2 regions of the Sanguibacter sp. Leaf3 genome follow, and region 2 is predicted to be linked to the other one. Evidence: riboswitches for the same ligand, from Rfam matches in the RefSeq annotation. Region 2 holds a riboswitch; the other holds the start of a gene.

The links. Region 2 has a riboswitch for S-adenosylmethionine ahead of ASG53_RS01560 (ABC transporter permease). Riboswitches for the same ligand answer to the same signal wherever they lie in the genome.
Region 1: linked by a shared signal. The riboswitch ahead of ASG53_RS14310 (methylenetetrahydrofolate reductase) and the one ahead of ASG53_RS01560 (ABC transporter permease) in region 2 are both predicted to bind S-adenosylmethionine.

Annotation. Positions count from the first base shown of each region.
Region 1 is NZ_LMRH01000003.1:198,145-201,343, reverse strand. It holds gene ASG53_RS14320 (glycosyltransferase family 2 protein) at 1-463, shown strand, start outside; gene ASG53_RS14315 (PH domain-containing protein) at 496-1,035, shown strand; SAM riboswitch class I at 1,102-1,207, shown strand; gene ASG53_RS14310 (methylenetetrahydrofolate reductase) at 1,214-2,284, shown strand; gene metE (5-methyltetrahydropteroyltriglutamate--homocysteine S-methyltransferase) at 2,296-3,199, shown strand, end outside.
Region 2 is NZ_LMRH01000001.1:345,246-348,444, reverse strand. It holds gene ASG53_RS01565 (ABC transporter permease) at 1-705, opposite strand, end outside; gene ASG53_RS01560 (ABC transporter permease) at 717-1,667, opposite strand; SAM riboswitch class IV at 1,815-1,927, opposite strand; gene ASG53_RS01555 (LysR family transcriptional regulator) at 2,174-3,100, opposite strand.

The sequences.
Region 1 (3,199 bases), on a different contig from region 2:
CGCGCGGATCGCGTCGGTCTTCGACGCCGACCCGACGCTCAGCGCGGTGACGGGCGCCGGGACCTTCTACGACCTCCCGCCCGTGCGCGGCCACCTCGCGCGCGTCTTCTACATGCGCGGGTACTTCTGGGGGATGCGCGCGGCCGTCGCGAACGTGCCGCTGTGGGGCTCGAACATGGCGCTGCGCGTCTCGGCGTGGCACGGCGTGAGGCACCTGGTGCACAGGGACGACCCGCAGGTGCACGACGACACCGACCTGAGCTTCCAGCTCGGCAGCTCGGCGCGCGTCAGGTACGACCGCGCGCTGACCGTCGGGGTCTCCGGCAGGACCTTCCAGTCACCGGCGAGCCTGGCCCGCAGGTTCCGCTGGGCCCGACGCACCCTCGAGGTGAACTGGGCCGTCAGCCCGCCGTGGGAGCGCTGGACGCACAGGATGCTCGATCCCGCTCCCGACCGGGGATAGTGCCGGCGGGCGAGCGGTGCGAAGATTCCGGCATGGGAATCCAGAGCACTCTCGCCGAGGGCGAGCACGTCGTCCTCAACCTCCGCACCCACGTCAAGGCGCTGTTCGGGGCGATCGCGCTCTTCGTCGTGCTCCTCGCGGCCGCGGTCGCCCTCGTCGTGCTGCTCCCGGAGAGCTCCGCGCGCGGCTGGATCCTGCTCGCGGGTGGTGTCGTGCTGCTCGTGGTGCTCGTCGGCTGGGTGCTGCTGCCCTTCCTGCGGTGGGTGACCTCGCGCTACACGGTGACCAACCGTCGGCTCATCACCCGCAGCGGCATCCTCACGCGCACGGGTCGGGACATCCCGCTCTACCGCATCAACGACGTGTCCTACGAGAAGAGCCTCACCGACCGCCTGCTCGGCTGCGGCACCCTCGTCATCTCGGACGCGACGGACAAGGCGGGGGTCACGCTGCACGACGTCCCGCGGGTCGAGCAGGTCCAGGTGGTCCTCCACGACCTGCTCTTCTCGGCCGACGACGGCTCGGACGACGGCGAGTTCCCGCCCCGCGAGCCGCGTCGCCGTCTTCGCTGACGAGACGCCCGTCTCACTCCTCGGGCAGAGCCTGGACCGCCTGGTGGATGCCGTCTAGATTCAGGGACACCATCCAGAGCGGTTGAGAGTCCTGGCTCGACGACACCGCAGCAACCCCCCACTATGGAAGCCTCCTGATGGGTGCGGGTGCTAACGCCAGGTCCGATGGAGTGAACTCATGACGGCTTCCGACGTCCCACCGACCCCCGCCGGGGGCAGCTCCGCGACCGCCCCGCCGGGGCGGCCCGCAGCGCGCCCGTCCCGGCAGCGCCCGACGATCTCCTTCGAGCTCATGCCGCCCCGCAACCCTGCCGCGGCGCCGAAGTTCTGGAGCACGGTCGACCACCTGATCGCCGCCAGGCCCGACTTCGTGTCGGTCACCTACGGCGCAGCAGGTGGGGACCGGACCACCGCGCAGACCGTCGTGAGGCGCATCCTCGAGCACGCCCCGGTGCTGCCGATCGCGCACCTCACCTGCGTCGGCGCCTCCCGCGACAACGTCGCCGAGGTGATCGACGAGTTCCTCGCCGAGGGTGTCCGCAGCTTCCTCGCGCTCCGCGGCGACCCCCCGCGCGACCAGCCCGACTGGGAGCCGCACCCCGAGGGCATCAACTCGAGCGACGAGCTCGTCGCACTGCTGCGCGAGGTCGAGGCCCAGCGCTGCGCGGACGACCCCTCCTCCGCCCTGCGCTCGGCCGCCCGTCCGCTGACCATCGCCGTCGCGACCTTCCTCGACGGCAACGCGGCAGCCGGCACCACGCGGTCGCAGGAGGTGCAGCGGCTGCTCGAGAAGCAGCAGGCCGGCGCCGACTTCGCGATCACCCAGCTGTTCTACGAGGCCGACAGCTATGTCGGCTTCGTGGACGAGGCCCGGCGCGCGGGAGTCACCCTCCCGATCCTCGCCGGCCTGCTCCCCATGACCGACCCAGCGCGCCTCGCTCGGGTCGAGACCCTCACGGGCGTCCCCGCCCCGAGGGCCCTCGTCCGCGACCTCGAGTCCCTCGCCGACCCCGCCGCGCGGCACGCCCGCGGCATCCGGGCGTCGGTCGAGCTGGCCGAGGCCGTCCTCGCAGCCGGAGCCCCGGGCCTGCACGTCTACACCTTCAACAAGCACGAAGCCGCACTAGACCTGCTCGAGGGCGTACACCTCGGCGGCGGACCAGCGCACCCGGCACCTGCCGACGCTGGTCCCGACCTGGCCAGCGGGCCGTGGGTCGGCGCATCCCAACCAACCGCAGCACTGATCTAGAGGGATGACCCATGACGACACGTACTGAGCTCAGCTCTATCCAGCAGAACCCGACCTTTGTCACATTCCCGGCGGCGACCATCCTCGGCTACCCCCGCATCGGACCGCGCCGCGAGCTCAAGAAGGCCGTCGAGTCCTTCTGGGCCGGCCGCATCGACGCCGACCAGCTCGAGGAGACCGCAGCCTCCCTGCGCAAGGCGACCCGCGACCGTCTCGTGGCGCTCGGCCTCTCCGCGACCGACGGCGCCGTGCCCGAGACCTTCTCCTACTACGACCAGGTGCTCGACACCGCTGTGACCGTCGGGGCCGTCCCGCCCCGTTTCGCGACGGCCGACGGCGACCTCGACCTCGCCGGGTACTTCCGCGCGGCACGCGGCGAGGGCGACGACGCCCCGCTCGAGATGACCAAGTGGTTCGACACCAACTACCACTACCTCGTCCCAGAGATCGGGCCGTCGACGGCCTTCCGCCTCGCCTCCGACCGCGTGGTCCGACAGCTCACCGAGGCGCTGGCCGACGGCGTGACGACCCGGCCCGTCCTCGTGGGACCGGTGACCTTCCTGCTGCTGAGCAAGGCCGCCGACGACGCCCCCGCGGGCTTCGAGCCGCTCTCGCGCCTCGCAGACCTGCTCCCCGTCTACGTCGAGCTGCTCCGCGCTCTCGCCGCCGCCGGAGCCACGTGGGTCCAGCTCGACGAGCCGGGCCTCGTGACCGACACGATCGACGTGCCGCTCGGCGACGTCCTGACCGCGGTCACCAAGGCGTACACGGTGCTCTCGACCGACCTCGCCCGCCCCGAGCGCCCGGCGATCCTGCTCGCCGCCCCCTTCGGCGACCTCCAGGAGGCGCTGCCCGTCGTCGCCGGGACCGACGTCGAGGCCCTCGCGATCGACCTCGTCAAGGGCTCCGCACCCA
Region 2 (3,199 bases):
GGTCAGGCGTCCGACGCCCGAGGCCGCGGCGGCCTCGACGAACACGGACTCGCGGACCCGCAGCACCTCGGCGCGCATGACGCGCGCGAACGAGGCCACCGCGGCGACGCCGACAGCGATCGCGACGTTGGTGGTGCCGAAGCCGAGCACCGTGACCACGGCGAGGGAGAGCAGCAGACCGGGGACGGCCAGCAGGACGTCGACCACCCGCATGAGCACGTCGTCGACGACCCCGCCGACGAAGCCGGCCACCAGCCCGATGCCCGAGCCGGCGACGAGGGCGATGGCCACGGCGATCGCGGTGGCCTTGAGGGACAGGGCCGAGCCGTGCACGACGCGGGAGAAGAGGTCACGACCGAGGTAGTCGGTCCCGAACCAGTACTGCGCGCTCGGGCCCTGCAGCTTGTCGGCCGGGACGCCCACGGTCGGGCTGTAGGGCGCGAAGGCCGCCGGCCAGAAGGCCCAGGCGAGCGCGAGCGCGATGGCGAGGACCGCGAGGACGAGGCCCGGGCGTCGCACGAGCCACAGGGCGCGTCGGCGCAGGCGCTCGGTGCGCGAGGGCACAGCCCAGGCGTCGGCGTCGTGGAGGCCGCCGGCGGCCTCGGCGAGCGCGTGGTCGAGCCCGTCGGCGGACGAGAGCCCGGCAGTCGTGCCGGCGGCTGGGCCCATCGAGGCACCCCGGACGGTGATCGTCAGGTCTGACATGGTGCGTCCTCTCAGACGGCCGCGCGGGTGCGCTGGCTGATGCGGGGGTCGAGGGCTGGGTAGACGAGGTCGACCGCGAGGTTGACCACGACGAAGATGACGGCCGAGAGGACCACGAGGCCTTGCACGACGGGGATGTCCTGGAAGGTCACGGCCTGCTGGGTGAGGCGCCCGATGCCGTTGCGCGAGAACACCGTCTCGACGACCACGGACCCGGCGAGCAGGTTGCCGACGGTGATGCCGACGAGCGTGAGCGTGGGGATGGCCGCGTTGCGCAGCACGTCCCGCAGGTGGATGTGCAGCCTGGGGGTGCCCTTGGCGCGGGCCGTCTCGACGAAGGGCTGGTCCCACGTCGTCGACAGGCTCTTGGCCAGGACCTGCGCGATCACAGCGGAGGTCGGGATCGCGAGGGTGAGGCTCGGCAGGACGAGGGTCTGCCAGCCGACGTTGCCCATGGCCGGGAGCAGGGCCCACTGGAAGGAGACGACCTGGAGCAGCACGAGACCGACCCAGAACGTCGGCACGGAGACGCCGAGCGGCGGCAGCGCGAGGAGCGCCTGGCGGAGCCAGCGCGCCTGCGTCCAGGTGGCGACGAGCGCGAGGGAGGCCCCGATCACGACGGCCAGCACGAGGCCGATCGAGGCGAGCTTGAGGGTCTCGGGCAGGGCGTCGAGGATCGAGCCCGTCACGGGCTGGCCGGTCTGGATCGACGAGCCGAAGTCGCCGCGGACGGCCGCCCACAGCCGCGTGAGGTACTGCTCCCACACAGGCTTGTCGAAGCCGTAGCGCGCGGTCAGCTCGGCGACCTTCTCGGGGTCGACCTGCGTCCCCTCGCCGCCGGCGTCGAGCATGATCGCGACGGGGTTGCTCGGCAGCATGTACAAGATCGCGAAGGTCGCGGTGAACGCGGCCCAGAGCACGAAGACGGCCTGGAGCGCGCGGCGCAGCAGATAGGCACGCACGAGGGGGACTCCTCTCGGACGCACCGCGCACGGCTCCGCGCCGGGGCTGGGCGACTGCACGGTCGGCCGGGAGGCCGGGCGCAGGCGCACGTCCGAGACGCGAGGGTGCGGGTGCGTGCACGACCGGCGCTGCGCGCGGTCGGGTGGTCGGGGCACTTGCCGTCAGGGATCCTGACGGCCTGGTCGATACCCGGAAGCACCCCGCTGCCATCTGGGGGTTGCTGCCTCGCCTGCCGGGCCATGGGCGAGATCTCGTGACCTGGGCGACACCCTAGGCATGCTCTGAGGACGTGGTCAAGCACTGTCCAGCCCTGGTGGGGCGACTCTCCCGACGCCGTGCGTGAACCTCTGTTAACCCTTGTGAATCTCTGTACGAGCGTGTCACCGGAGCCCCGCCGCCCGGCGAGCCCACGGCCTGGTCGCCCCGTGAGCTGGCAGCCCGGCAGCCCCGAGCCCGCTGGCTCCGCGGCCCGGGCCCGGTGGTTCCGCGGCCCGGGCCCGGGCCCTCACACCGCGTGCGCCCCGAAGAGCGGGCGGGTCTTGAGCGTGCGGCCGACCTCGGCGGCGACGTCGAGCAGCGCGTGAGTGACCGGGTGCCCCTGGGCGCCGTCGCGGTAGGCGAGGGCGACCTGACGCTGCGGGACGGCGCACGGGACCGCGACCACGCCCTCGGGCAGCACCTGTGCGGAGAGCTCGGGGACGACCGTCACGCCGAGCCCGGCCCCGACGAGCTGGATGGCCGCGAGGTAGCCGATCCCCTCGTGCTGGACGTCTGGGGTGAAGCCGGCCGTCCGGCATGCGGACACGATCGACCGGGTGCAGGGCAGCGTCGGCGCCCCGACGATCCACCTGTCACGCCCGAGCACACCGAGCCCGCCGTGCAGGACGACACCGCCGAGAGCCTCGGGCACGACCGCGACGAAGCGCTCGTCGAAGAGGCGGCGGGTGCGGACGCCGGGGACGACCTCGTCGCCGTCGTCGGGGTAGCGCAGGACGAGAGCCGCGTCGATCTCGCGGCGGATCACCGCGGGCATCGCGCGGGTCGCGTCGGTCTCGGCGAGACGGACGGTGACGCCGGGGTGCCGCTCGCGCACCGCGACGGCCAGACGGCTGCCGACAGGCGCGAGGATGCTGGGGTACGCGGCCACCGTGACCTCGCCGGCGACCTCGTCCTGGAGGGCGGCGACAGCCCCTCGGGCCCGCTCGAGGGCGGCGAGGACCTCGGCGGCGTGCTCGACGAGGAGGTCTCCCGCGGCTGTGAGACGGACGCGTCTGCCGTCCCGGACGAGCAGGTCGACACCGGCCTCGTCCTCGAGGGTCTTGAGCTGCTGGGAGACCGCAGACGCCGTCACGCCGTTGACCTCGGCGACCGCGGCGAGCGTCCCGAGCATCGAGAGGTCCTGGAGCAGCGAGAGGCGCTTCACGTCATACATAAGAAGATCTTAGGCTGACACGAAGTCTGGATAGATGGACTTCTTCTCACCATCCGGGCTACGGTCCCACCAGGTGACCCGGACGTGGTCGCCGACGAC